2 regions of the Alkalilimnicola ehrlichii MLHE-1 genome follow, and region 2 is predicted to be linked to the other one. Evidence: riboswitches for the same ligand, from Rfam matches in the RefSeq annotation. Region 2 holds a riboswitch; the other holds the start of a gene.
What was found. A riboswitch is a leader RNA that binds a small molecule or an ion and turns the genes downstream of it on or off. The one in region 2 is predicted to bind cobalamin.
Positions count from the first base shown of each region.

Region 1 (14,675 bases), 830 kb from region 2:
GGGTTTATCTGACGGTGCTCGGCTCGGTACTGGCCATCGTCATCGCACTGGCAGAAGCGGAGGACTGACGTGGAACCACTACTCGCCATCGTGGTTGGGGCGTCCTATGCCGCCGGCCTCTACATGATGCTCCGGCGCAGCCTGGTCAAACTGGTGATCGGGATCATCCTGTTCTCCAACGCCGCCAACCTGCTGTTCTTTACGTCCGCCGGCCTGACCCGCGGCGCGCCCCCCCTGGTCCCGGAGGGGATGCTGGGCCCGGAGGGCGCGGTGGCCGATCCGCTGCCCCAGGCCCTGGTGCTGACGGCCATCGTCATCGCCTTTGGCGTGCTGGCCTTTGCCGTGGTGCTGATCCACCGTGCCTACGAGGTGGTGAAGGCCGATGATCTGGACCAGATGAAGGATACCGACACGTGAGACCCGAGGTCGCTCTTCCCATACTGATCCCGCTGCTCGCCGGCTCCTTCTCGCTGGTGGTGTGGCGCTCCGTGGTGCTGCAGCGCTGGATCGCCGTGCTCGGCACCGGTGCCCTGCTCTATGTCAGTGTCTGGCTGCTCATGACCACCCACCGCGAAGGCCACGTGGTGATGGAAATGGGCAACTGGCCGGCGCCGTTCGGCATCGTCTTCGTCGCCGACCTGCTGGGCGCCATCATGGTGGTGCTCACCGGCATCATGGGCTTTGCCGTGGCGCTCTACTCGCTGGCCACCACCGGCAAGGGCCACGAGAAGTTCGGCTATTTCCCGCTCATGCACCTGCTGCTAGCGGGGGTGGCCGGCGCCTTCCTGACCGGCGACATCTTCAACATGTTCGTTTGGTTCGAGGTGATGCTGATCGCCTCCTTCGCGCTGCTCATACTCGGCGGTGAGCGGGCGCAAATGGAGGGGGCCATCAAGTACGTCACCCTGAACCTGATCTCCTCCATGATCTTCCTCACCGCCATCGGGCTGCTCTACGGCTTGGTGGGCACACTGAACATGGCGGATATCGCCTACAAGCTGCAGGAGGTGGAGGAGCCCGGTCTGGTCACCGTGATCGGGATGCTATTCATGATCTCCTTCGGGGTGAAGGCCGGTGCCTTCCCGCTCTTCTTCTGGCTGCCGGCCTCCTACCACACCCCGCCGGTGGCGGTCTCGGCGCTGTTCGCCGGCCTGCTCACCAAGGTGGGTGTCTACGCCTTGTTCCGGGTGTTCACGCTGATCTTCAACCAGGACGTGGAGTTCACCCACAACATCCTGCTATGGGGCGCGGCGCTGACCATGCTCACCGGTGTGCTGGGCGCGGCCGCACAGTTCGAATTCCGCCGCATCCTGAGCTTCCACATCATCAGTCAGATCGGCTACATGATCATGGGTGTGGCGCTGTACACACCGCTGGCCATCGTCGGCGGGGTGTTCTACATCATGCACCACATCATCGTGAAGACGAACCTGTTCCTGGTGGCGGGCGTGGCCTACCGTCTGCTGGGCAGTTACGAGCTGAAGGACCTGGGCGGGCTCTATCGCAAGCGGCCCTTCCTGGGCGTGTTATTCCTCATCCCGGCACTTTCGCTGGCCGGGCTGCCGCCGCTCTCCGGCTTCTTTGCCAAGTTTGTCATCATCCGCGCCGGTCTTGAGGCCGAGGAGTGGGTGGTCACCGGTATCGCCCTGCTGGTGGGCCTGTTGACGCTCTACTCCATGATCAAGATCTGGGCCGAGGCGTTCTGGAAGGCGGTGCCCGAGCACAACCAGAACGCCCACCGACTGGAGAGCCAGGACACCCAGTTGTGGCTGATGTACACACCGATCATCGGCCTGGCGCTGTGCACGCTGTTCATCGGCCTTTACGGCCAGCCCATCTACGAGCTGGCGGCCGCCTCCGCCGAGCAGCTGATCGACCCGAGCCAGTACATTGAAGCCGTTCTGGGGGTGCAGCCATGATCGGATTTGCCTGGAATATCCTGCTCGGCCTCGCCTGGGTGGCGCTGACCGGAAACTTCAGCGGCCCCAACCTGTTTTTGGGCCTGCTGCTGGGTTACCTGGCACTGGCCATGATTCAGTCCCAGCTACCGATCCTGCAGGGCTACGCCCAGCGCGCACCACGGGTGATCGGCTTCGTCTTCTTCTTCATCGGTGAACTGATCAAGGCCAACATGCGCGTGGCCCAGGACGTGATCCGCCCGGAGATGGAAAAGGCCATCTCCCCCGGCGTGATCGCCTTCCCGCTGGAGGCCCGCAGCGATGTGGAGATCACCTTCCTGGCCAACGCCATCTCCCTGACACCGGGGACGCTGAGCCTGGACGTCTCCGATGACCGGCGGGTGCTCTATATCCACGCCATGTACATGGCCGACGAGGCCGCTCTGCTGGACGACATCAAGAACATGGAGCGCCGGGTCCTCAGGATCCTGCGTTGAGGTGAGCCGGAATGCTGGATACCGTGATCGTCATCGTTTACCTGATGCTCGCAACGGCGCTCATCCTGAGCTTCGTGCGGCTGGCCAAGGGCCCGAGCCTGCCCGACCGAGTAGTGGCCCTGGAGCTGGTGGCCTCCATCGTCATGGGCATGATCGCCGTCTACACCATCGACACCGGCGTGGACAAATTCCTGGATGTCGCCGTGGTAATGGCCCTGATGGCCTTCCTCGCCGCCATCGGCTTTGCCCGCTACCTTGAGAAGGGAGGTGAGCGCGATGACTGAATTCCTTTCCACCCTGTCCACCCTGTTGGTGGCCCTGCTGCTGTTGGCTGGCGGGGGGTTCATGATCCTGGCGGCGGTGGGCATCCTCCGCCTGCCCGACCTGCCCACCCGGATGCACGCCTCCACCAAGGCCGGTGCGCTGGGCGCCAGCCTCACCATGCTCGCCGTGGCCTTTTACCTGCCCGAGGGGGCGATCGTGGCGCGGGCGCTGGCCGTTATCGTCTTCATCCTGCTCACCGCACCGGTGGCGGCGCACGTCATCGGCCGCGCCGGCTACTTCGTCGGCGTACCACTCTGGGAGGGCACGGTGAAAGACGAACTAAAAAAGCACTACGACCCGGAGAGTCACGGCCTGGAGAGCGGGTTCGAAGGCCCTCCGGGCGAGACCGGCACTGAGCCTCGCCGCGACTGAGCCGCTGATAGATATGTGCCCAACCAACGTCAGACCTCAGCCCCCGGCCGCCGAGCAGATCCAGGCCGACGTCACCCGGGCGCTGGAGGAGGACCTTGGAACCGGCGATGTCACCGCCGAGCTGGTGCCACGAAACGCCTGGGCCCAGGGTCAGGTGATCTGCCGCGAGCAGGCGGTGCTCTGCGGCCACCACTGGTTCGACGAGGTCTTTCGCCAACTGGACGACCGGGTGGAGATCCACTGGGCCGCCGGCGAGGGCCAGCGCCTGACCCCGGACCAGCCGGTCTGCACCTTCGCCGGGCCGGCGCGGGCGCTGCTCTCCGGTGAGCGCACGGCGCTGAACTTCCTCCAGACCCTGTCCGCTACCGCCACCCAGGCCCGGCACTTCGTCGACCTCGTGGCCGGCACCCATGCCCGCATACTGGACACCCGCAAGACCCTGCCCGGCCTCCGTGCCGCGCAGAAGTACGCCACCCGCTGCGGCGGCGCCCTCAACCACCGCCAGGGACTGTACGACGCCATTCTGATCAAGGAGAACCACATCCTGGCCTGTGGCTCCATCGCCGCCGCCGTGGCCGCCGCCCGCGAGCGTGCGCCGGAGTTGCCGGTGGAAGTGGAGGTGGAGACCCTGCAGGAGCTGGAACAGGCCCTGGCCGCCGAAGCCGACACCATCATGCTCGACAACTTCAGTCTGGCCGACGTGGAGCGCGCCGTTGCCCTCACCGCGCGGCGCTCGAAGCTGGAGGCCTCCGGCAACCTGGGCGAGCAGGGACTGCGCGAGCTGGCCGGCACCGGGGTGGACTACATCTCCATCGGTGCGATCACCAAGCACGTGCGCGCCGTGGACTATTCGCTGCGTCTCAGGCTCTAGGCCCCGCCATGCGCACCCTGCTCATTGGCGTCATCTTCATCCTGCTGTTGCTCATCGCCGCCGAGTTCCTGATGGCCAACGACCGGCGCAGCGCTGCCCGCGTGCTGCGCTGGACGGCCGTGGCGGTCGCCGTGCTGCTGGCGGCCGGGCTGCTCACCTGGGTTTAGCCCACCGCCACCCGGTCTTGGAATACCCGCGCCCCTGGCTGATAATGCCCGGTTCACACCAACCCCTGGAGTCCGGACCGCCCCGTGGCGGGCCCGGCTCACCAGCAACCGGACGGAGTCCCATGGCGCAGTACATCTACACCATGAACCGGGTGAGCAAGATCGTGCCGCCCAAGAAGACCATCCTTAAGGACATCTCGCTGTCCTTCTTCCCGGGCGCCAAGATCGGCGTGCTGGGGCTCAACGGCTCCGGCAAATCCACCCTGCTGCGGATCATGGCCGGTGTGGACCAGGAGTTCGAGGGTGAGGCCCGCGCCCAGCCTGGCACCAAGATCGGCTACCTCCCGCAGGAGCCCCAGCTGGACGACAGCAAGGATGTGCGGGGCAACGTCGAGGAGGGCGTGGCCGAGATCAAGGCACTGTTGACCCGCTTCGACGAGATCTCCGCGAAGTTTGCCGAGCCGGACGCCGATTTTGAGGCACTGATGGCCGAGCAGGCCAAGCTCCAGGACCGTATCGATGCCACCGGTGCCTGGGAGCTGGAACGCAAGCTCGAACAAGCCGCCGACGCCCTCCGGCTGCCACCCTGGGAGGCGGACGTCAGCAAGCTATCCGGCGGTGAGCGCCGCCGTGTGGCGCTCTGCCGCCTGCTGCTCTCGGCCCCTGACATGCTCCTGCTGGACGAGCCCACCAACCACCTGGACGCCGAATCGGTGGCCTGGCTGGAGCGGTTCCTGGCGGAGTTCCCGGGCACCGTGGTGGCCGTCACCCACGACCGCTACTTCCTTGATAATGTCGCCGGCTGGATCCTGGAGCTGGACCGCGGCCACGGCATCCCCTGGGAGGGCAACTACAGCTCCTGGCTGGAGCAGAAGGAGAAGCGCCTGGAGCAGGAGGCCAAACAGGAGGCCGCCCACCGCCGCAGCATGAAGGCCGAGCTGGAGTGGGTGCGCAGCAACCCCAAGGGCCGCCAGGCCAAGAGCAAGGCGCGCCTGGCCCGCTTCGAGGAGCTACAGAGCCAGGAGTTCCAGAAGCGCAACGAGACCCAGGAGCTCTACATCCCGCCGGGTCCGCGCCTGGGCAACAAGGTCATCATCGCCGATGGCGTCAGCAAGGCCTTTGGCGATCAGCTGCTGTATGAGGACCTGAGCTTCAACCTGCCCCCGGGCGGCATCGTGGGCATCATCGGCCCCAATGGGGCCGGTAAGACGACGCTGTTCCGCATGATCACCGGTCAGGACGAGCCGGACAGCGGCCGCATTGAGGTCGGGGACACAGTGGAACTCGCCTACGTGGACCAGTCCCGCGACAGCCTGGATGGCAGCAAGACCGTCTGGGAAGAGATCTCCGACGGTCTGGATATCATCAAGGTGGGCAAATACGAGACCCCGTCCCGCGCCTACGTGGGCCGGTTCAACTTCAAGGGCTCGGACCAGCAGAAGTACATCGGGGATCTGTCCGGCGGTGAGCGTAACCGCGTGCACCTGGCCAAGCTGCTCCGCAGCGGCGGCAATACCCTGCTGTTGGACGAGCCCACCAACGACCTGGACGTGGAGACCCTGCGCGCCCTGGAAGAGGCCCTGCTCGCCTTCCCCGGCTGCGCCATGGTCATCTCCCACGACCGTTGGTTCCTGGACCGGATCGCCACCCACATCCTCGCCTTTGAGGGCGACAGCCAGGTGACCTGGTTCGAGGGGAACTACCAGGAGTACGAGGCGGACCGCAAGAAGCGGCTGGGCGACGAGGCCCTCAACCCCCACCGTATCAAGTACCGGCGATTGGGGACCTGACGGTGGCATGGCCGGCGCCATGCCCTCGCGCCGGGCGCCGGCCGTCCCATCTGACCACGCCCCGGACCGTCCCTGGTCCGAGGTCGGGGGTCGCTGCCGCCGGGTGGTTCAGTGTGCCTGATGGATCTTCTCGCGGTTCAGTGTGCGGCTCCACGGCAGGCCGCACTCGGCTCAACGGCGGGCGTGATGTGGTATAACGCTGGGGCGAAACAACCCGGTCAAAAACACAACCCCATCGAGCCCCGCCATGAGTGATACCGCCAGTCGCACCGCCATCCTGCTCATCCACTGCCCGGATCGGCGCGGCATCGTCGCCGCCATCAGCCGCTTCCTGTCGGAACACGGCGGCAACATTGTCGACCTGGACCAGCACGTGGATGTGGAACAGGGCGTCTTCTTTATGCGGGCCGAATGGGAGTTGAAGGGGTTTGCCCTACCCGCCGACGGTATCGCCGAGGCCTTCCGCCGGCAGCTGGCCGAGCCCTTCGAGATGACCTGGCGGCTGCACTTCTCGGATGAACGGCCGCGCATGGCGCTCTTCGTCTCGCGGCTGGCGCACTGCCTTTACGACCTGCTGGCCCGCTGGCAAACCGGCGAGCTGGCGGTGGACATCCCCCTGATCATCAGCAACCACCCGGACCTGCGACCGGTGGCCGAGCGCTTCGGCATCGACTACTACCACCTGCCGGTCACGCCGGACACCAAGGCCAAGGTGGAACGCCAACAGAACGACCTGCTGGCCGAGTACCGGGTCGACTTCGCGGTGCTGGCCCGCTACATGCAGATCCTGTCGGCCGATTTCATCCACGCCTGGCCGGAGCGCATTATCAACATCCACCACTCCTTCCTGCCGGCCTTCGCCGGGGCCCGGCCCTACCACGCGGCCCATGAGCGCGGGGTGAAGATCATCGGTGCCACCAGCCATTACGTCACCGAGGACCTGGACGCCGGCCCGATCATTGAGCAGGACGTCACCCGGGTGACGCACCGCGACGCGGTCAGCGACCTGGTGCGCAAGGGGCGTGACCTGGAGCAGCTGGTGCTGGCACGTGCCGTATGGCTGCATGTGCAACGCAAGACCTTGGTCTACCAGAACCGCACGGTGGTGTTCGACTGAGCCTGAATCGGGAAATATGCGCGGCTGTTGTCTACCTTTGGGAGTAACGGCCTCCGGGCCGTTGGGTCCGCTGACGAACACCCCCACTCCGAGAGGAACGCATTTATGGCACAGACCGTGACCGCTGCATACGAGAGCGAAGAGGCCGCCCGCAATGCGGTCGATGAACTGATCTCCGATGGTTATGACCAGGAGAAGGTCTTTCTCGACAAGGAGAACATCCAGGTGAAGGTGATGGTGCCGGACAGTGGGCAGCGCGAGGCCGAGGAGATCCTCAAGCGCCATAGCCCGAAAGATGTCTGGGCCCGCCCCGTCCAATAATCCAGCCTAAGAAGGGACGCCCCTGGCGGTACACAGACACCGGCAGGGGCGCTTGCAGGACCCGGGACCACCCGGCCCTGATGGCGACGGGCCCATAGGTCTGCTTTTTAGGGGTCTATTTCTCGGGGGCTATTTTGCGGCCTCCAGGGCCTGGTCGATGTCCGCGATGATGTCGTCCACGTGCTCGATGCCCACCGCGATGCGCACCATGTCCTGACTGACCCCCGCCTGCTCCAGCTCCGCCTCGTTCAACTGGCGGTGGGTGGTGGTGGCCGGATGAGTGGCCAGCGACTTGGCGTCACCGATGTTCACCAGGCGGGTGATGAGTTGCAGGGCATCAATGAACTTCGCCCCGGCCTCCTTGCCCCCGCGGATACCGAAGGAGAGGATGCCGGAGGCCATACCACCGCGCATGTACTTCTGCACCAGCGGGTCGTCCGGGCTGGACTCCAGGCCGGCATACTTCACCCAGGTCACCTGCGGGTGGTTCTGCAGGTGCTGCGCCACGGCCAGGGCGTTCTCACTGTGCCGCTCCATGCGCAGGTGCAGGGTCTCGATCCCCTGCAGCAGCTGGAAGGCGTTCATGGGCGAGAGCGCGGCGCCGGTATTGCGCAGGGGCACCACCCGGCAGCGGCCGATGAAGGCGGCCGGCCCCAGGGCCTCGGTATAGACCACCCCGTGGTAGGACGGGTCCGGCTCCACCATCATCGGGAAGCGTTCGCCGTGGTCCGCCCAGGGGAACTTGCCCGAATCCACGATGACCCCGCCCACGGTGGTGCCGTGACCGCCCATGAACTTGGTCAGTGAGTGCACGACGATATCCGCGCCGTCATCGATCGGCCGCCAGAGAAAGGGCGTGGGCACGGTGTTGTCCACGATCAGCGGCACCCCGTGACGGTGGGCGATCTCCGCCAGCCGCCCGATATCCGCCAGCTCGCCGGAGGGATTGCCCACCGTCTCGCAGAAGACCGCCTTGGTCTTGCCATCGATCAGCGCCTCCAGCCGGTCAAAGTCGTCGTGGCTGGCCATACGCACCTCGATACCGAAGTTGGGCATGGTGTGCGCGAACAGGTTGTAGGTGCCGCCGTAGAGCTTGCTGGTGGAGACGATATTGTCACCGGACCGGGTGATGCACTGAAGGGCGTAGGTGATGGCCGCCATACCCGAGGCCACGGCCAACCCGCCGATACCCCCCTCCAGTTCGGCCACCCGCTGCTCCAACACCGCGTTGGTGGGGTTCATGATGCGGGTGTAGATGTTGCCCTCCACCTTGAGGTCGAACAGATCCGCCCCATGCTGGGTGTTGTCGAAGGCGTAGCTGGTGGTCTGGTAGATGGGCACCGCCACCGCCTTGGTGGTCGGGTCCGGGCTGTAGCCCGCGTGGATTGCCAGGGTTTCCGGTTTCACGTCCTGCTCCCTCTATTCGGTGTTCGGATCCGCAGACGCCTCTGGGGCGCCGGCTGGTTATTGGCCTCGACCATTCTGCTCAGCAGGGTGCGGGATTAAAAGCCCGGCGCCACTAACAAAATGGCATACCCTTAGGCGACTGGCTTCTGCGGTCAGAGCGACCGTCTCCGCACCATCATAGTCCAGCCACCACCGCCCGCGAGGGCGCCCCAAAGCCTGACCCACCCCGCGTACCAGCGGCTTGCACTTAGCCCCCAAAGCCCATATATTGGGCTCTGTCCTCGTGCGCCACACGATATGTGGCCAACGGAGGGGAACACCGGTGAGAATCCGGGGCTGTCGCGCAACGGTGTGACAGGGCCGTCCAGGCCGCTGTCGAGCCCGAATACCTCCGAGGACCGGCCACCCCCGGCGGGTGTGCCGAGCCCGGAACCTTCGCGTCAAAGGTGCCCGGGGACAGGACGCCCTCGCTGCAGCCAACCGCCCGTCGCGCTCCGCTGCGTGCGCCCTGCCCTCACATCCCTCGCGTCGGTTCCTCCCGGTTCATCTGGACGAGCAGGAGGAATCTCATGTCCGCCAAGGCTGCCGAGGCCGCACCAACGGCCCAGAGCGATACCCAGCAGGTCATCCGCCGCAACGGCGCGCTGACCGCCTTCGACCCCGACAAGATCCAGCTGGCCATGAAGAAGGCCTTCCTGGCCGTGGAGGGCGAGCGATCGGCCGATGCCGCCCGCATCCAGCAGGTCACCGCCGAACTCACCGCGCAGGTGGTCCAGGCCCTGACCCGGCGCCCCACCGCCACCCCGATCCACATCGAGGATATCCAGGACCAGGTGGAGCTGGCGCTGATGCGCGCCGGCGAGCACAAGGTGGCCCGCGCCTACGTACTCTACCGCGAGGAACACGCTCGCAAGCGCCGCCAGGAGGCCACGGACGAGCCGCCGCGGCTGCACATGACCCGCACCGACGGTGAGCAGGTACCGCTGGATGAGTCGCTGCTGCGCCGGGTGCTGCACCACGCCTGCCATGAGCTGGCGGATACCGACCCCGAGCGCGTGGCCCGCGAGGCCTGGCGGAACCTCTACGACGGGGTCACCGAGCAGGAGGTGCACAAGGCGCTGATCCTGAGCGCCCGCAGCCTGATCGAGCAGGAGCCGGCGTATGGCCACGTGGCCGCGCGCCTGCTGCAACACCAGCTCAACGGCGAGGCCCTGCGCTTTCTCGATTTTCCCTACGACGGCGCACCCGGCGCCGACCCTGGCTACACCGACTACTTCGCCCGCTACATCCGGCGCGGGGTGGAACTGGAACTGCTGGACGAACAGCTGCTGACCTTCGACCTGGAGCGGCTGGCCGAGGCCCTGATGCCGGAGCGCGACCTGCAGTTCAACTACCTGGGCCTGCAGACCCTGTACGACCGCTACCTGCAGCACTGGGACGGCACCCGCTTCGAGCTGCCCCAGGCCTTCTTCATGCGCGTGGCCATGGGCCTGACCCTGCAGGAGGTGGAGCGCGAGGAGCGGGCCATCGAGTTCTACCGGCTGCTCTCCAGCTTCGACTTCATGAGTTCCACCCCCACGCTGTTCAATAGCGGCACCCGCCGCCCGCAGCTCTCCAGCTGCTACCTGACCAGCGTGCCCGACGACCTGGGCGGTATCTACGGCGCCATCCGCGACAATGCCCTGCTGTCCAAGTTTGCCGGCGGCCTGGGCAACGACTGGACCCGCGTTCGGGCCATGGGCGCCCACATCAAGGGCACCAACGGCCGCTCCCAGGGCGTGGTGCCCTTCCTCAAGGTGGCCAGCGACACCGCCGTGGCGGTGAACCAGGGGGGCAAGCGCAAGGGTGCGGTCTGCGCCTACCTGGAGACCTGGCACCTGGACGTGGAGGAGTTCCTGGAGCTGCGCAAGAACACCGGCGACGACCGCCGCCGCACCCACGACATGAACACTGCCCACTGGGTGCCCGACCTGTTCATGCAGCGGGCCGAGGCCGACGCCGACTGGACCCTCTTCTCGCCGGACGATGCCGCTCACCTGCACGAGCTTTACGGCCAGGCGTTCAAGGCCGCCTACGAAGACCTGGAGGCCCGGGCGGCGCGCGGTGAGATCCGCAACTACAAGGTGGTCTCCGCCAAGCAGCTCTGGCGCCGCATGCTGGGCATGCTGTTCGAGACCGGCCACCCCTGGATCACCTTCAAGGACCCGTGCAACCTGCGCTCCCCGCAGCAGCACGCGGGTGTGGTGCACAGCTCCAACCTGTGCACGGAGATCACCCTGAACACCTCGGACGAAGAGATCGCCGTCTGCAACCTGGGCTCGGTGAACCTCGCGGCCCATACCACCCCCGATGGTCTGGACCACGAGCGGCTGCGCAACACGGTCCGCACCGCCATGCGCATGCTGGATAACGTCATCGATATCAACTACTACAGCGTGCCCCAGGCCCGCCGCGCCAACCTGCGCCACCGCCCGGTGGGGCTGGGCGTGATGGGGTTCCAGGACGCGCTTTACGCCCAGGACCTGCCCTACGCCAGCGACGAGGCGGTCGCCTTCGCCGACCGCAGCCAGGAGGCGATCAGCTACTACGCCATCGAGGCCTCGGCGGACCTGGCGCGGGAACGGGGGGCCTACCCCAGTTTCGAGGGCTCGCTCTGGCAGCGCGGTGAGCTGCCGCTGGATTCCATTCAGCGGGTGGTGGAGGCACGGGATGGCGATTGCACCATGGACACCTCGTCCAGCCTGGACTGGGCCGCCCTGCGGGAGAAGGTGCGCACCGGCATGCGCAACTCCAACTGCCTGGCGATCGCCCCCACGGCCACTATCGCCAACATCGTCGGGGTCTCTCAGGGGATCGAGCCGGCGTTCAAGAACCTGTACGTCAAATCCAACCTCTCCGGCGAGTTCACCGTGGTGAACCCGGCCCTGGTCCGGGCGCTGAAGGCGTACGGCTTGTGGGATGCGGTGATGGTGAATGACCTGAAGTATTACGACGGCAGCGTGCAGCCCATCGGCCGTGTACCGGAGGAACTGAAACAGCGCTTCGCCACCGCCTTCGAACTGGACTCGGAGTGGCTGGTCCAGGCCGGCAGCCGGCGGCAGAAGTGGCTGGACCAGTCCCAGTCGCTGAACCTCTACATGGCCGAGCCCTCGGGGCCGAAGCTGGATGCGCTCTACCGCCAGGCCTGGCGCTTGGGGCTGAAGACCACCTACTACCTGCGCAGCACCGGGGCCACCCAGGTGGAGAAGAGCACCATGGACCCGGCGCGGGCCAACCGGTTGAACGCGGTGAGCGCGGCGCCGGGGGGTGGGCAGAGCTGTTCGGTTGATGATCCGGAGTGTGAGGCGTGTCAGTAGTTTCGGGTGATCCGGGGCTGCTGATCCGGGCGTGCTGGAGCGCCGGTCGGGTGGGACGACTTCGTTTTAGTGCCGGAACGGTCTGGCCGGGGGGATCGGGGACGAATACGCCGTGAATACGTCCCTGTAGGCTCGTAGGCAGCATCCCTGCTGCCTACGATTCGTCCCCGATCCCCCCGGCCAGCCCTGACAACCGACAGGGAAGTGGCTTACGGAGTGCAGCCCACTACCGACACCCACTGCAGCCACCCGGCTCCGTCCCGTCTCCAGCGCACGGCCGAGCAACCCGCGACACCAGAGTCGCGGCGGAGGGCAACCGGCGATCACGACGGTGAGTCCGGGTAGCGGGCGGGCGGAATTCGATTCAGGGGCGTCGCTGGCCAGGGATGGCCAGCGACGAGCCTACAGGGACGTACTTGCGGCGTCCCCTGAAGCGAAATCCGCCCGCCCGCTACCCGGACTCACCGTCAGGCCACCCGATCCACCCTCAAGCACCCCCGCCGCGGACTGGAAAGGACAGGACAAAGTCAACGACATTCAAGCCGACCTAAAGGGAACAACATAAGGAGAACACCATGCAAAACCAGAACGCCACCGGCCTGGAGGCCATCGAAGCCGGCGCCCACCGCGTCAGCGTGGACGAGAAGCGCATGATCAACTGCCGCGCCGACGTGAACCAGCTGCTGCCCCTCAAGTACGAGTGGGCCTGGGAGAAGTACCTGGCCGGCTGCAACAACCACTGGATGCCCACCGAGGTGCCCATGGGCGCCGACATCGCCCTCTGGCGCCACCCCGACGGCCTCACCGCCGACGAACGGCTGATGATCAAGCGCAACCTGGGCTTCTTCGCCACCAGCGAATCCCTGGTCGCCAACAACATCGTCCTGGCCATCTACCGCCACATCACCAACCCCGAGTGTCGTCAGTACCTGCTGCGCCAGGCCTTCGAGGAGGCCATCCACACCCACACCTTCCAGTACATCGTCGAGAGCCTCGACCTGGACGAGGGTGAGCTGTTCAACATGTACCGCGAAGTGCCCAGCATCACCGACAAGGCCGCTTGGGCGCTGAAATACACCCAGAATCTCGAGAGCGGCCACTTCGACACCACCTCCAGGGAGGGGGCGCAAAGCTTCCTGCGCGACCTGGTGGCCTTCTACGTGGTCTTCGAGGGCATGTGGTTCTACACCGGCTTCGCCCAGATCCTCTCCCTGGGCCGGCAGAACAAGATGACCGGCATCGCCGAGATGTACCAGTACATCCTGCGCGACGAGTCCATTCACCTGAACTTCGGCATCGACGTGATCAACCAGATCCGCCACGAAAACCCCGAACTCTGGACCAACGACTTCGAGCAGGAAGTGCTGACCATGCTCCGCGAGGCGGTCGAACTCGAAGTCGCCTACGCCCGCGACACCATGCCCCGCGGCATGCTCGGGCTGAACGCCGACATGTGCGAGGAGTACATGCACTTCATCACCAACCGCCGCTGCGCCCAGTTGGGGCTGAAGGAGCTCTACCCCGGGGCCACCAACCCCTTCCCCTGGATGAGCGAAGTGATGGACCTGCAGAAGGAGAAGAACTTCTTCGAAACCCGGGTCACCGACTACCGCACCGGGGGCGCCCTGCAGTGGGACTAGGCTGAGGCGGGGCGAATGCCGCTCAGTACCCGAAAGGCGGTCTCGCGGGCGGTGCGCAGAAAGTCCGCCATCCAGGGCAGGTGGCCATCCTCCTCCCGGGTGGCGGCGTACAACGTGCGCCAGACACCCCCCTCGCCCAGGCTCAGGGCACAGACGTAGTCCTGCTCCAGGTACTCGGCCAGCGCCCAGTTGGGCATCCCGCAAACCCCGCGGCCACTGGCCACCAGTGGCATCATCAGCACGGCCATGGCAGCGGTGCGCACCCGGTGGGGGCGCACGCCGGCCGGGTCCAGGAACTGGGTGAAGATGTCCTGCCGGGCGTGCTCCACCGGATAGGTGATCAACGTCTCCTCGGCCAGCTCCTGCGGGGCGACCCAGTCCCGGCCGGCCCAGCGGTGGTTGCGGCCCACGGCCAGCAGCGACTGGTAGCGGAACAGCGGCTCATAGTGCACGCCGGTCAATGGCCTCGGGTCGGCGGTGACCACCAAGTCCAGCTGCTCGCTCCCCAGCGCCGGCAGGGCGTCGAACTGGTGGCCCTCCGGTATGTCGATCTCCACCTCCGGCCACTGGCGGTGGTACTGATCCAGGGTGGGGAGCAGCCACTGAAAGCAGCTGTGGCACTCGATGGACAGGTGCAGGCGCCCCGGCCGTTCCCCGCTCATGCGCATCAGCTCCTGCTCGGTGGCCCGCAGTCGGGGCAGCACCTCGTCGGCCAGGTCCAGCAGCCGCTGCCCGGCGGGGGTAAAGCGTAACGGGCGGCTCTTGCGCAGAAACAGCGTCTGGCCCAGGCGGGCCTCCAGATCCTTGACCTGGTGCGACAGCGCGGACTGGGTCAGGTGCAGTCGGAGCGCCGCCGCGCTCAGCGAGCCGGTATCGCGCACCGTGGCCAGGGTGCGCAGGTGGCGCAGTTCCAGC
Region 1 is NC_008340.1:2,373,095-2,387,769, forward strand. It holds gene MLG_RS10610 (Na+/H+ antiporter subunit B) at 1-68, shown strand, start outside; gene MLG_RS10615 (Na+/H+ antiporter subunit C) at 70-417, shown strand; gene MLG_RS10620 (Na+/H+ antiporter subunit D) at 414-1,919, shown strand; gene MLG_RS10625 (Na+/H+ antiporter subunit E) at 1,916-2,395, shown strand; gene MLG_RS10630 (monovalent cation/H+ antiporter complex subunit F) at 2,407-2,679, shown strand; gene mnhG (monovalent cation/H(+) antiporter subunit G) at 2,672-3,091, shown strand; gene nadC (carboxylating nicotinate-nucleotide diphosphorylase) at 3,105-3,962, shown strand; gene MLG_RS15470 (hypothetical protein) at 3,971-4,129, shown strand; gene ettA (energy-dependent translational throttle protein EttA) at 4,252-5,919, shown strand; gene purU (formyltetrahydrofolate deformylase) at 6,167-7,036, shown strand; gene MLG_RS10655 (SPOR domain-containing protein) at 7,142-7,357, shown strand; gene MLG_RS10660 (O-acetylhomoserine aminocarboxypropyltransferase/cysteine synthase family protein) at 7,487-8,764, opposite strand; cobalamin riboswitch at 9,029-9,175, shown strand; gene MLG_RS10665 (ribonucleoside-diphosphate reductase subunit alpha) at 9,334-12,120, shown strand; partial or broken gene MLG_RS10670 (ribonucleotide-diphosphate reductase subunit beta) at 12,693-13,760, shown strand; gene MLG_RS10675 (LysR family transcriptional regulator) at 13,757-14,675, opposite strand, start outside.
Region 1: another riboswitch for cobalamin. It lies ahead of MLG_RS10665 (ribonucleoside-diphosphate reductase subunit alpha); the one in region 2 lies ahead of MLG_RS14260 (cobalamin-binding protein).

Region 2 (14,675 bases):
GGTCTCGTTGAGATCGTGCCCGGCATTCAGCACATGCAGCCGGGCCCGGTGTTCCCGTGCCAGCCGAATGCCGTTGTCCACCGGCACGATGTCGTCATTCCAGCCGTGGACCACGGTCATCTGCCGGGCCTGGCAGTGGGGCTGCGCCGGGTAGCCCGGCAGGTAGAGGGCGGGGGCCAGCAGGAACAGCCCGTCCACGGGGATGGTGGCGGCGGCCACGGCCGAGACATAACCGCCCATGCTGGAGCCGACCAGCACCAGCGGCCGGGACCGCGCCTGCGGTGCCAGTGCCAGTAGCTGGCGCACCCGCTCATCGGGGTCATGGGTGTGGCTGTAGTCGGGGCTTTCCACCTGGAAGCCGGCGGCGCGGGCCACCTCCGCCAGGGCGGTGATCTTGCGGCCCCAGGGGCCGGATTCCTTGCCGTGGGCGAAGAATACCGTGGGTGGGGATGATGCCATGCCTTCCTCCAAGTCCCGTGGGCCGCCCCGGCACCCATCGTCCGGCCGCTAGCGGTTGGTCAATCGCAGTTCGATGCGCCGGTTGCGGGCCCAGGCCTCCGGGGTGTCGCGGTCGTCCACCGGATGGTATTCGGCGAAGCCGGCGGCGGCCAGCCGTTCCGGCGGGATGCCCTGGTCCATCAGGTAGCGCACGATGGTCTGGGCGCGGGCGGTGGAGAGCTCCCAGTTGGACGGGAACTCGGCGGTGCGGATGGGGCGGCGATCGGTGTGGCCCTCCACTTGCAGGACCCAGTCCAGGTCGTCCGGGATGCGCCCGCGCAATTCGTGCAGGGTGGTGGCCAGCCCCTCGAGCTGCTCCCGGCCCTCGCCACCGAGATCCGCCGAGGCGGTAGCGAACAGCAGCTCGGACTGGAACAGAAAGCGGTCGCCCTCAATCCGGATGTCCGGGTGATCACCCAGTACCTCGCGCAGCCGACCAAAGAACTCCGAGCGATAGCGGGCCAGTTCCTGCACCCGCTCCGCCAGCGCCAGATTGAGGCGCTGGCCGAGATCGCGGATCTCGGCGCGCTGGGCCGCGGCGGTGGCCTCGCTGAGGTCGAGTGCCTCGGACAGGGCGGTGAGCTGCTCTCTCAGGGCGATGATCTGCCGGTGCAGCCGGTCGATGCGGGCGGCCTGTTCGTCGGTGAGGGCGCGCTCGCGGGCCAGGTCCGCCTCGCGGCCGGCCAGCCGGTCCCGAAGCTCCGCGCGGCGCGCCGCCGCCTCGTCCAGGGCCTCCTCCTGATCGGCCAGACTGTCCTCGAGGGCGGCCTGCTGTGCCTCCAGGGTGCTGACCCGGGCGCGTGCCTGATCGCGCTCGGCGAGGGTGGCGACCAGCCGGGCCTCCAGCTCGGCCAGCTCCTCCTCCACCCCGGCACGCTCCTCCCGTTCCAGGGCGATGATCTCGGTGAGGGCGTCGATATCGGCCTGCAGCCGTGCCAACGCCGCCTCGCGCCCGGACAGGGCGTCGCTGAGGACGTACTGGGCCACCATGAACAGCGACAGCACGAAGACGAACAGCAGCAGCAGGGTGGCCAGGGCGTCCACGTAGCCCGGCCAGATGTTCAGCCCCCGGCGTCGGCGGCGGGTGTCCTCAAGCATCGCGGCCTCCGGCCCCGCGGCTGCCGGCCAGGGTGCGAGCCAGCAGCCGGATCTCGCTGCGCAGCTCATCGGTCAGTTGGGTGCGGTGGGTGGGCATGTCCTCCAGCAGCCGCATCAGGCAGGTGTCCATGTTGCGCAGGTGGTGCATGAGCGTCTCATCGACGTGGCCGTGGCGCTGGTCCTCAGCGCGTTGCATGGTCCGCTGCAGCTTGTCCAGGCTGTCGGCGGTCTGCTCCAGCAGGGCCTCGATGTAGGCCGGGACTGCCTGCTCGCCGTCGGCCACCGTGCCACCGGTGCTGACGTAGCCGGAGAGCCACTCCTCCAACTCGTTGTAGAAGCGGTTCTGGGCGTGGCCGGTCTGCAGGTCGACAAAGCCGAGCACCAGGGCGCCGCCGAGCCCGAACAGCGAGGAGCTGAAGGCGGTGCCCATGCCGGCAAGCGGCTCCTGCAGACCATCGCGCAGCGCGGCAAACAGGGACGCCGCCTCCTGGCCCTCCGGCGACAGCCCGGCGAGTACCGAGCCGATGGCCCCCAGGGTGTCGAGCAGGCCCCAGAAGGTGCCCAGCAGACCGAGAAAGATCAGCAGCCCGATGAAGTAGCGGGAGAGGTCGCGGCTGTCGTCCAGGCGGCCACGCACGCCGTCCAGCAGGGTGCGCGCAGCCAGCGTGGAGAGCCGTGGCCGCTCCCCGCGCCGGCTCATGGTGTGGCGCAGGGCCTGCAACGGGCTGGCGCGCGGGCCCGGACCCTGGTCCGAATAGCCCTGACGCATGCCGTCCACCCAGCGGGCCTCGGGGGCCAGGATGACCACTTGGCGCACGTTGATGGCCAACCCCACCAAGAGGGCCATCAGGATCATGCCGTTGAACACCGGGTTGGCGAGCAAGGCATCCAGCAACGGGACCCAGAGCAGCGCACAGACGGCGCCCACCGCCACAATGAATAGGGCCATCCAGTTGAGTACGCGGGTGGGAGGTGTCATCAGCGGGGCTCCTGGTTAACCATTCCGCCACAACGTAGCGGGATTCGGTCGGCGAAAAAAGTACTTGAGAGCGCGGTTTACCGCCGCGCCATCCGAATGGATGACTTCAGCCACAGGGGGGGCTTGTGGGAGAATAGCGACTGAAGATGAACAGGAGTTGACCCGTGACCAAGCTGCCGCCCGAACCCTCGCTGCCGCCGCAGCCGGAGAAGCCCGACCCCTCCGAGTGCTGTGGCAGCGGCTGTATCCCCTGCATCATGGATCTGTACGAGGAGAAGCTCGCCGAGTGGGGCGAGGAAGTGGCACGGATCAAGGCCGAGCATGAGCGGGCCGTGCGCCGCGCCCGTGAGGCCGGGGGGGTGGATGCATGAGCGCTTATCCCCGGACCCGCATGCGGCGGCTGCGCGCCGACGCCTTCTCCCGCCGGCTGGTGCGGGAGACACGGCTGAGTGTGGATCAGTTGATCCTGCCGCTGTTCGTGCTCGAGGGTGACGATCGTCGCGAGGCGGTGGCCTCCATGCCCGGGGTGGAGCGGCGCTCCATCGACCTGACCCTGCGCCACCTGGAGGAGATCGTCGGGTTGGGGATCCCGGCGGTGGCGCTGTTCCCGGTCATCCCGCCGGAGCACAAGAGTGAGGATGCCCGTGAGGCGGCCAATCCGGTGGGCCTGGCTCCGCGGGCCGTGCGCGCCATCAAGGAGCACTTCCCCGAGCTCGGTGTGATCACCGACGTCGCCCTAGACCCCTACACCAGCCACGGTCAGGACGGGCTGATCGACGAGGAGGGCTACGTCCTCAACGACGAGACGGTGGAGGTGCTGGTCCGCCAGGCGCTCTGCCATGCCGATGCCGGTGCCGACGTGGTGGCGCCCTCCGATATGATGGACGGACGCATCGGCGCCATCCGCGACGCGCTGGAGGCGCATGAGCACCGCAATGTGCGCATCCTGTCCTACGCCGCCAAGTATGCCTCCAGCTTCTACGGCCCCTTCCGGGATGCCGTGGGCTCGGCCTCGGCGCTGAAGGGTGCGGGCAAGCAGACCTATCAGATGGATCCGGCCAACAGCGACGAGGCCCTGCACGAGGTGGCCCTGGATCTGGATGAGGGCGCCGATATGGTGATGATCAAGCCGGGGCTGCCCTATCTGGATATCATCCGCCGGGTGCGGGATGAGTTCGGGGTGCCGACCCTGGCCTACCAGGTGAGCGGCGAGTACGCCATGCTCAAGGCCGCGGCACAGAACGGCTGGCTGGACGAGCGGGCCTGTGTGCTCGAGGCATTGACCAGCCTCGTGCGCGCCGGTGCCCACGGTATCCTTACCTACCATGCGGAGGCGGCGGCGCGCTGGTTGCAGAAGGGGGCTTAGCGGCGATCAGCCCAAGCTCTACTTTATCAAGCGCTTTCCCCTGCTGTAGTATTCAAGGCCCGGCAGACACCCGGAATCCGGGCCCATGAAAAGCTACTTCTCATCCATCTTTGGGCGCTCGCCTGTCAGCCCCCTGCAGCACCATATGGCCAAGGTGCTGGATTGTGCCGAGGCGCTGGTGCCCCTTTTCAAGGCGGTCTCCGAGGGCGACTACAACGCCGTGGCCACGGCCCAGCAGCGGGTCACCGACCTTGAACGCGAGGCCGACGCCCTTAAGAAGGAACTGCGCAACAAACTGCCCCACAGCATGTTCATGCCTTTCGACCGAGCCGACTTCCTCGAACTGCTGCGTGCCCAGGACCGCATCGCCAACAAGGCCAAGGACATCGCCGGCCTGGTGCTGGGTCGCAAAATGCAGCTCCCGGAGCCGCTGGTCGATCCCTTCATGGATTTTCTCAACCGCGCCATCGATGCCTCCCGCCAGGCCAAGAACACCGTGGACCAGCTGGACGAGCTGGTGGAGACCGGTTTCCGCGGCGCCGAGGTGGAGGTGGTGCAGGAAATGCTCGACAAGCTGGACGCCATCGAGCATGACACCGACCGTATGCAGGTCCAGCTGCGCAGCCTGCTGCAGAAGCTGGAGCCACGCATCCCCCCCGTCGATGTCATGTTCCTCTACCAACTGATCGAACGGGTGGGGACCCTGGCGGACCGGGCCCAGCAGACCGGAAGCCGACTGCAAATCCTGATGGCCCGCTGAGGGAGCGCCAGCCACGCATGGAATACGGTGTCGTATACCTGGTGTTGGCCGCCGCCTTCGGGCTGTTCATGGCCTGGGGCATCGGGGCGAACGATGTGGCCAACGCCATGGCGCCCTCCGTGGGCTCGAAGGTGCTCACTATCCGCCAGGCGGTGGTGGTGGCGGCGATCTTCGAGTTCGCGGGGGCCGTCCTGGCCGGGGGTGAAGTCACCGCCACGGTGCGCAGCGGCATTGTCGACGCCGGCCTGATGGAGGACTCGCCGGAGGTGCTGGTCTTCGGCATGCTGGCGGCCCTGGCGGCCGCCGGTACCTGGCTGCTGGTGGCCTCGAAGAAGGGCTGGCCGGTCTCCACCACCCACTCGATCATCGGCGCGCTGGTCGGTTTCGCCATCGCCGCTGTCGGCTGGAGCGCCGTGCAGTGGGGGGTGGTGGGCACCGTGGTGGCGAGTTGGGTGGTGTCGCCGGTGCTGGCGGGTATCGCCAGTTTCCTGCTCTTCCGCAGTGTCCAGTACCTGGTCTTTGACACCCCCGATCCGCTCCGCGCGGCCCGCGTCTGGGTGCCGGTCTACATCGGCCTGACGGGCTTTGTCATCGCCTCGGTCACCCTGCTCAAGGGCCTGGGTCATCTGGGGCTGGAGATCAGCGAGGCGCAGAGCTATGGCTACTCACTGTTCTTCGCCGTGGCACTGTGGCTGGTGGGCAAGGGCTTGGTGGCGCGCATCGGGGTCGACCCCAGCGCCGATCGGGATTTCCACTTCGCCTCGGTGGAGCGGGTCTTCGGTGTGCTGATGGTGGTGGTGGCCTGTGCCATGGCCTTCGCCCACGGCTCCAACGATGTCGCCAACGCCATCGGGCCGGTGGCGGCGGTGGTCAGTGTGGTGACCAGTGATGGCGACGTAACGGCCCAGGCCGAGCTGCCCCTGTGGATCCTGCTGCTGGGCGGTGGTGGCATCGTCGCCGGCCTGTTTATGCTGGGCCACCACGTGATCGCCACGGTGGGCAGCAATATCACCCAGCTCACCCCCAGCCGGGGCTTCGCCTGCGGTCTGGCCACCGCCGGCACGGTGGTCTTCGCCTCCGGTTTCGGCCTGCCCATCTCCACCACCCAGACCCTGGTGGGCGCGGTGCTCGGTATCGGCCTCGCCCGCGGTATTGCGGCGCTGAACCTGCGCGTGGTGGGTGGTGTGTTCATGTCCTGGCTGGTGACCCTGCCGGCGGGCGGCATCCTGGCGGTCTTCTTCTTCTATCTGCTGATGCTGGCCTTTGGCGGCTGACCCGGGGCCTGTCCTGGCCACTGGCGCATCGCGGCCGCGGTCCGGTTACAATCCCTGGCGCAACTATGCCAGCCCGGGAGTGGTTATGACGGACCGTTATGCCGTGATGGGCAACCCCATCGAGCACAGCAAGTCGCCCGAGATCCACCGGATGTTCGCCGAGCAGACCGGCCAGGCCATCGCCTACGAGCGGATGCGGGTGCCGCTGGAGGGCTTCGAGCCGGCGGTGCGCGCCTTCTTCGCCAGCGGCGGGAAGGGGCTGAACATCACCGTCCCCTTCAAGGAGCAGGCTTGGGTCCTGGTCGACCGGCGCGCGCCCCGTGCCGAGCGGGCCGGGGCAGTGAACACCCTGCTGGCGGAGGCCGGCCGGCTGGTGGGGGACAACACCGACGGCACCGGTCTGGTGCGGGATCTGACCGTGAACCACGGTGCCGCGCTGCAGGGACGGCGGGTGCTGGTCATTGGCGCGGGCGGTGCGGTGCGCGGGGTGCTGCCGGCCCTGCTGCCCGAGGCGCCCGGTGAGGTGGTGATCGCCAACCGCACGGTGGCGCGGGCGGAGGCCCTGGTGGAGCTCTTCGCCGACCAGGGCCGGTTGTCCGCGGTGGGGTTCGACCGCCTGCAAGGGCCTTTCGACGTGGTGATCAACGGCACCTCCGCCGGGCTGGCCGGTGAGCTGCCGCCGCTGCCCGACGATCTGCTGGCGCCGGGCGCCACCTGCTACGACATGGTCTACGGGGATCAGCCCACCCCCTTCGTGCGCTGGGCCCGGGCGCACGGCGCCGCAATGGCGGTGGATGGCCTGGGCATGCTGGTCGAGCAGGCTGCGGAGTCCTTTCTGATCTGGCGCGGGGTGCGTCCGGAGAGCGCACCGGTGATTGCGGCGTTGCGGCCCGAGTGATGCGCACCCTGATCACCGGCGGCATCCGCTCGGGAAAGAGCCGCTACGCCGAGCAGCTGGCCCGGGGCTGCGGGTGGCCGGTGACCTACCTGGCCACCGCCCGCCAGAGCGATGATACCGAGATGGCCGAGCGGATCCGCCGCCACCGGGAGCGCCGCCCCCCCGAGTGGCGCTCCCTGGAAGTGCCGGAGGCGCTGGCCGAGGGCCTTGGCCAGGCCGCCGGCGAAGGGCGTTGCCTGCTGGTGGACTGCCTGAACCTGTGGGTCTCCAACCTGCTGCTGGCCGGCGAGGCGCGCTTGGCCACCGAGCAGGCGCGGCTGCTGGAGGTGCTGCCCACGCTGCCGGGCCGGATCATCCTGGTCAGCAACGAGGTGGGCATGGGCCTGGTCCCCCCCAACCCCCTGGGCCGGCGCTTCTGTGATGCCCTGGGGGAGCTCAATCAGGCGGTTGCGGCCCGCTGCGAACAGGTGGTGTTCACGGTGGCGGGCCAGCCCCTGACCATTAAGTAAACCCGGCCTCCTGGAAGGTGGCCATCTCCCGGTAGAGCGCGCAGGCCATGCGCAGCAGCGGGACGGCGGCCGCAGCCCCGGTGCCCTCGCCCAGGCGCATCCCCAGGTCGAGCAGCCCCTCGGCCGCCAGCGTCTGGAGCAGGCGGGTGTGGCCGGGTTCGGCGGAGTGGTGGCCAAAATGCAGCCAGTCCCGCACGCCCGGGTTCAGCCGCACCGCCGTCAGCGCCGCCACCGTGGCGATAAACCCGTCCACCAGCACGGGGCTGCGGGCCTGGGCCGCGGCGATGAAGGCACCGGTGAGGCCGGCGATCTCCAGCCCGCCCACCCGGCGCAGGGCCTCCAGCGGCGACGCCAGGTGGGGCCCATGCCGGTGCAGGGCCTGATCGATGACCGCCCGCTTCCGCTCCACCCCCGCCGCGTCCAGCCCGGTGCCCGGGCCGGCCAGCTCGCTGCCCAGCCCCAGCAGGGCCCCGCCCAGCGCGGCGGCCGCCGTGGTGTTGCCGATTCCCATCTCGCCGCCAATGAACAGGTCGCAGTCGCCGGCCCGCCGGAAGGCCCGCCGCCCCTCCTCCAGAGCCGCGGCGACGGTCTCCCGGTCCATCGCCGGCCCGGTTCGCATGTTCGCCGTGCCGCGCGCCAGTCGGGCGTCCACCACGGCCGGCAGGGCGGGCAGGGGTTCGAGGGTGCCGAGGTTGATGACCTCCAGCCCCGCCCCCAGTTGGCGCGCCAGCACGGCGATGGCCGCATCGCCGGCGGAGAAGCGCCGTACCATACCCGCGGTCACGGCCTGCGGGACGCTGGAGATTGCCTCGGCGCAGACGCCGTGGTCGGCGGCGAAGACGCTGATATGGACCCGCTCCACCTGGGGTTCGGGCCGGCCCTGCTGGGCAGCCAGCGTTGCGGCTAGCGCCTCCAGCCGGCCCAGCGAGCCGGGCGGCTTGATCAGGGTGTCCAGCCGGCGCCGGGCGCGCGCCGCCAGGGCGGTGTCGGGTCGTGGCGGTGGGGTGTGCCACCAGGGCGTGTCGCTCATTGCGCTGTGGACTCCTTCAGTGGGGTATGAAGATGGGCACACCGCCCACCTGGCCGCGGGCCAGGCGCTGGCCGTAAAGCCGTTCCAGCGCCTCCGGGACCAGCATACGGTCGGTGGCGCCCCAGCAGGCCTGGCCATCGGGGTAGAGGAGCAGCAGGTGGTCGCAGTGGCGGGCGGCCAGGTTGACGTCGTGCAGGGAGAGCACGGCGGCGCCGTCCCGGGCCACTTCCTCGTGGATCAGGGCCAGCACCCGGGACTGGTGGTGCAGATCCAGGTGGTTGGTGGGTTCGTCCAGCAGGTAGAGCTCCGGGGTCTGGGTGAGGGCGGTGGCGATGGCCAGGCGCTGGCGTTCACCGCCGGAGAGGGTGGCGATCAGCCGGTGCTCCAGGTGCGCCAGGTCCACCCGCGCCAGCGCCCCGCGGGCGATGGCCAGGTCCTCGGGGGATTCCACATCCCAGGCACGCAGGTAGGGATGACGGCCGATCAGCGCCGTCTCCAGCACCGTGGCGGGAAAGCCGTCGTGGTGGTCCTGGAAGACCAGGGCCATCCGCCGGGCCACGGCCTGACGGCCCAGCTCGGCCAGCCGGGTGCCCGCCAGGCGTACGCTGCCCCGGCGCGGCGCGCGCAGCCCGGCCAGGGTGTGCAGCAGTGTGGTCTTGCCGACCCCGTTGGGGCCGAGGATCCCCCAGCACTGACCGGGGTGCACGGCCAGGTCCAGCGGTTCGCCCGACTCGCGCTCGGGGATGTGGATGACCAGATCGTGCAGGCTCAGCAGCGGCGTGGCCATGTCAGCGGCTCCGGTGCAGCAGGTAGAGGAAGACAGGTACACCGAGCATCGCGGTGATCACCCCCACCGGCAGTTGCTCCGGGGCGATGAGGGTGCGCGCCAGGGTGTCGGCCAGGGTGAGCAGTATGCCCCCGGCCAGGGCCGACGCCGGGAGGATGATCCGCTGGTCGTTGCCCAGCACCAGGCGCAGCATGTGCGGGACGATCAGGCCCACAAAGCCGACGCTGCCGGCCACGGTGACGGCGGTGGCCGTGAGCAGGGAGGCGGCCAGGTAGACCGTCCACTCCAGGGGGCGGACCCGCACGCCCAGGGCGGCCGCCTGCAGGCTGCCCCGGGCGAGCACGTTGAGGCTGCGGCCCAGCGGCCAGGCGCAGAGCAGGGCGAACACCAGCACCCCCAGGGGCACCCGGGGATCGCGGGCGTGGGAGAGGTCGCCCATCAGCCAGAAAAGCATGCCGGGCAGCTCCTGGGTGGGGCTGAGGGCGAGGATGAAATTGATGCTGGCGCCCCAGCCGGCGGCCACCACCACGCCGGTCAGCAACAAGCGGGTGGGGGTCCAGCTGCCGGTGCCGTGAGCGAGCCCGAAGACCAGCAGGGTGGAGGCCAGTGCACCGGCGAAGGCGGCGCCGGAGACCAGCGCCATGCCGAGGCCGGCCAGCATGGCCAGCAGGGCGCCCACGGCCGCGCCACCGGAAAGGCCCAGGACATAGGGGTCGGCCAGCGGGTTGCGCAGCAGCACCTGCATCAACGCCCCGGCCACTGCCAGCAGGCCGCCGGTGGCGAAGGCGGCCAGGGCGCGGGGCAGGCGCAGTTCCCGAACCAGGGTGTTGTGCAGCGGCAGCCCCTCGCCGCGCAGCCCGGCCCAGACCTCGGCCGGCGTCAACGCCACGCTGCCCACCGCGATGGCCAGCAACAGGCTGGCCAGGCCGGCGCACCCCAGGACGGCCACGATGGCGGGCAGTCGGGTCACTGCCAGCTACTCCGGCCGGCGCCCACGGGCGGTCTCCAGCGCCTCGCAGAGCAGCCGCGTGCCCTCGAGGATGCGCGGCGTGTGGCGCTGGAGCAGCGAGGGGGGGATGAAGAAGAGGTTGTCGCGCTGTACCGCCGTACTCGCCGGCCAGGCCCGCCACTCGTCCACCCAGTCCTCGCGCTCCTCGCCCATGCCGCTGGCCAGGATGGCCTCCGGGTCAGCGCCGAGCACGCTCTCGCGGTCCACCTTGGGGGTCAGGCGGTCACTGTCGCCAAAGACATTCCACCCGCCGCAGAGGGCGATGGCCTCGCCAATCAGGTGCTCGTCGTTCACGGTCATCAGCGGCTGATCCCAGATCTGGTAGTAGAGCGAGACCCGGTCGCGGTCAGCATACTGCCGGCGCAGCGCCGCCACCTCATCCCGAAACCCGTCGGCCGCCTCCGCCCCGGCCTGTTCCCGGCCGGCGAGCCGGCCCAGGCGCTCCAGGGCCCGGGCCACGTCCTCGAAGCGGCGCGGTTCGCTGACGTAGACCGTCAGCCCGAGGGCCTCCAGGCGTTCCACGTGGGCGCGGGGGTTGCCGCTGCGCCAGGCCACCACCAGGTCGGGCGCCTTGGCGAGCACGCGCTCCACGTCGATGCGGTTGTAACCGCCCACCCGGGGGATGGCCTCGGCCTCCGGCGGGTAATCGCTGAAGTTGACCGTGCCGACGATGAGTGCCCCGGCGCCGACGGCAAAGAGCTGTTCGGTGATGTGGGGGGCCAGGCTGATGATGCGGGGCTCGGCGGCCTGGACACAGATCTCCCGCTCCAGGTCGTCGCGTACGCAGCGGGGTTCGGCAGCGGGCCCTTGCGCTGCGCCAGTGGCCGCCCATAGCAAGAGGGCCAGGCCGGCCAGCAGTCCGGGCAGGCGGCGGCGACGTGCGGGTGTGGCGGTATCGGGCATGACTCGGGCTCCCTCGGCGTCGCCCTCCGCGACGCGTGGTATGGCGCACCCAGGCCGGTCTCCGGGCTGATGAGCCGGGGTGGTGGGGACCCCGAAGCGGCCGCCTTCCCGTGCCGGGGCACAGTGGCGTGGTGGCCGTTTCCGCTCAATCACCGTTGCGGGGGCAGCGTCGGACTGGCACCGACTTCCCGTTTCATCCCGGCGCAGGGGCCGGGAAACCTGGGGCGGGAGCGCAGACGCTAGCAATCGCCGCGGGGGCCGTCAACGTGGTGCAGGGGCTCGCCCCCTTCCCGGTCCGGGCTGGCGGCCCGCAGCGCCGCCTCCAGCCGCCGCCAGTCGTGGCTCTGGCCGGGGAGTCCGAAGCGGAGCGCCGAGGGCTCGGCGAAGTGTCGGGTGAGGATGCCCCGGGCGGCCAGGGCCCCGTGCAGGGTGGCGGCCCGGGGGTGGGGGCAGTACTGGAACAGCCCGGTGCCGCCCGCCGGCGGCAGGCCATGGTGGGCCAGGCAATCGGCCAGCCGTTGGGCCGCCCCGGCCAGACGGTAACGCTGTGCCACCTGCCATGGCCGGTCCGCCAGGGCGCGGGCCATCACCCAGCGGGCGGGGTGGCTGACGGCCCAGGGGCCCAGCTCGGCGTCCAGCCGGGCGCAGAGGGCGCGGGGGCCGAAGACCAGTCCGGCGCGCAGGCCGGCCAGACCGAAGAACTTGCCGAGCGAGCGCAGCACCAGCAGGCCCTCCGAGCCGGTGAGGGTGGCCAGGCTGGCTACTGGCTCGGTATCGATGAAGGCCTCGTCCACCACCAGCAACCCGCTACGGGCCGCCAGTTGCCGGTGCCAGGCCGCCAATCGTCCCGCCGGGGTGCGCCGGCCGGTGGGGTTGTTGGGGTTGATCCAGACCAGCACGTCCAGCGTCTCCAGTGGCGGTGCCACCGAATCGTGGGGTAGGGGGATGACGTGGTGGCCGGCCTGCCGCCAACAATGGGCGTGTTCGGCGTAGCCGGGGTGCGGCACGCCCACCCGCGATGGCGGCAGGCAGTGGGGCAGGCGTTGAATGACCGCCTGGGTGCCGGGGACCGGCAGGCAGCCGGCCTGCTCCGGCGCGCCGGCCCAGGTGCGGGCAATGTCCGGCAACCCGTCGGGCTCCGGCAACCGCTGCCAGACGGGGGTGGGTATCGCAGGGACCGGCCACGACCAGGGGCTGATGCCGGTGGAGAGATCCAGCCAGTCGGCCGGGGGGCGGCCCCACGCGCTCGCCGCCGCCCTCAGCCCGCCGCCGTGGTCAGGTGCCATGCCATACCTCCCAGGGTGATCAGGACCAGCCAGAGCACCAGCGTGCGTTGCACGAGGCGGGTGGCGCGGCGGATGTCGCCGGGGTTGGCGGGCCGCCCTTGGCCCAGCACCGGGCGCGCCTTCAGCCGGCCCCGGTAACGGCTGGGGCCACCCAGCCGCAGCCCCAGGGCGCCAGCCCCCGCGGCCATCACCGGGCCGGCGTTGGGGCTCTCCCAGCGGCCGGCCTGCTCGCGCCAGCAGTGCAGGGCCCGGCGGGTGTCGCCGCACAGGGCGTACCCCGCCGCGGTGAGCCGGGCGGGGACCCAGTTGAGCAGGTCATCCAGGCGCGCCGCCGTCCATCCGAAGGCGTTGAACCGGGCGGTACGGTAACCCCACATGGCATCCAGGGTGTTGATCAGCCGATGGGCCACCGCGCCGGCCGGTCCGGCGAGCAGAAACCAGAACAGGCTGGCAAAACCGGCGTCGGCGCCGTTCTCCAGCGCCGACTCCACCGCTGCGCCGGAGGCCCCGGTCGCATCCAGCGTCCCGGTGTCGCGGCTCACCACGCCCGCCAGCGCCTCCCGCGCCGATGCCAGCCGATCGTCCTCCAGTGGGGCCTGTATGGCCCGGGCGTGCTCGTCCAGGCTGCGCAGCCCCAGCGCCAGGTAAAGGAGGCCGGCGCTGATCAGCCAGGACCCCTGGGCCAGCCAGGCCAGGGCCGTGGTCAGGGGCAGCACCAGCAGCGCCAGGGCCAGCGCGCCCTTGACCTGGCGCGCACCGCCCCGGTTCAGGCCCCGCTCCAGCGCGACGGCAACGCGCCCGAAGCCCACCAGCGGGTGCCAGCGGCGCGGCTCGCCCAGCAGGCGGTCCAGCACCACCGCCAACAGCAGGGCAGCCAGGGGATCGGGGATGGGGGCGGTCTGGAGCATGGGCCGCAGTGTATCCTATGCGCCCAACCTGCTGACCGGGAGCACGACCTTGCACCAGCAACCCTTGTTCGTGGACCTGCTGCGCCACGGCGAGCCGGAAGGGGGCCGGAAGTATCGCGGCCGCCTGGACGATCCGCTGTCCGCGACCGGGTGGCGGCAGCTGCGCCGGGCGGTGGCTGTTGCCGGCCCCTGGGATGCGGTGATCAGCTCGCCGCTGTGCCGCTGTGCCGACTTTGCCCGCGACTACAGCACCCACCAGGGCCTGCCGTTGTACCTGGAGCCCGATTTCCGAGAGATCGACTTCGGCGAATGGGAGGGTTGGGAGCCCGCGGCCCTGTTCGAGGCCCAGGGCGACCGCCTCACCGCCTTCTGGCGCGACCCGCGCCGCCATCCACCGCCGGGGGGTGAGACCCTGGATGCGCTGCATGGGCGTCTGGCGAGGGGGTGGCGCCGGTGGCTGGACGAGCCGCCGGGGGAACGGCTGCTGGTGGTCTGCCATGGCGGGGCCATCCGGGTGCTGCTGGCCGAGGCACTGGGTCTCGATCCGGCCCCCCTGCTCGGCCGTATTCACGTGCCCTACGCCTGTCTGACCCGCCTGCGGGTGGACTGGATCGACGGCAACCCGGTCGCCACCCTGCTGGCCCACGGCTGTGCGGTGGACGAGGGGTGAGACCATGACCACGGCGGTGCGCGGCCTGCTGCTGGCCCTGGCCTTCCTCACCCGGCTGCCGGTTTGGTGGCTGGGCCCGCCCCGGCGTGAGGATCACGCCGCCTCGCTGCCCGCCTATCCGGTGGTGGGTCTGATTCTGGGCATCCTGCTGCTGGCCCTATACGCCCTGCTGCAATGGTTCTTTCCGGATCAGTTCGTGGTTCAGGCGGCCCTGCTGGTGGCTGCCTGGGCGCTGGTTACCGGCCTGCTGCATCTGGACGGCTTGGGTGACAGCGCCGACGCCTGGTTGGGCGGCCACGGTGACCGGCTGCGCAGCCTGGAGATCATGAAAGACCCGCGCAGCGGACCGGCGGCGGTGGCGGTGATCACGCTGGCGCTGGTGGTCAAGGTGGCGGCGCTGGCGGCCCTGCTGCGCCTGGATGCGGCGCTGGCCGCGCTGTTGATCGCGCCGGTGCTGGGGCGTGCCGCGGCCGCGTTGCTGATCGCGGGCACGCCCTACGCCCGCAAGCAGGGGCTAGCCGGACCGCTCGCCGAGGCGCCCGCCACAAGGTGGATCGGGCTCACGGCGCTGGGTGCGCTGCTTTTCGTTACCGCGCTGGCCGGCTGGGCGGGGCTGGCGGCCGTGCTGGGGGTGGTGGCGGTGGGGGTGTGGGCCCAGCACCTGATGATGCGCCGCCTCGATGGCTTCACCGGCGATACC
Region 2 is NC_008340.1:3,201,810-3,216,484, reverse strand. It holds gene MLG_RS14320 (alpha/beta hydrolase) at 1-459, opposite strand, end outside; gene MLG_RS14315 (peptidoglycan -binding protein) at 508-1,596, opposite strand; gene MLG_RS14310 (hypothetical protein) at 1,589-2,575, opposite strand; gene MLG_RS14305 (oxidoreductase-like domain-containing protein) at 2,740-2,946, shown strand; gene hemB (porphobilinogen synthase) at 2,943-3,941, shown strand; gene MLG_RS14295 (TIGR00153 family protein) at 4,027-4,701, shown strand; gene MLG_RS14290 (inorganic phosphate transporter) at 4,719-5,975, shown strand; gene aroE (shikimate dehydrogenase) at 6,061-6,873, shown strand; gene cobU (bifunctional adenosylcobinamide kinase/adenosylcobinamide-phosphate guanylyltransferase) at 6,873-7,382, shown strand; gene cobT (nicotinate-nucleotide--dimethylbenzimidazole phosphoribosyltransferase) at 7,375-8,412, opposite strand; gene MLG_RS14270 (ABC transporter ATP-binding protein) at 8,429-9,199, opposite strand; gene MLG_RS14265 (FecCD family ABC transporter permease) at 9,201-10,169, opposite strand; gene MLG_RS14260 (cobalamin-binding protein) at 10,176-11,111, opposite strand; cobalamin riboswitch at 11,147-11,349, opposite strand; gene cobD (threonine-phosphate decarboxylase CobD) at 11,351-12,397, opposite strand; gene cbiB (adenosylcobinamide-phosphate synthase CbiB) at 12,370-13,305, opposite strand; gene MLG_RS14245 (histidine phosphatase family protein) at 13,355-13,975, shown strand; gene MLG_RS14240 (adenosylcobinamide-GDP ribazoletransferase) at 13,980-14,675, shown strand, end outside.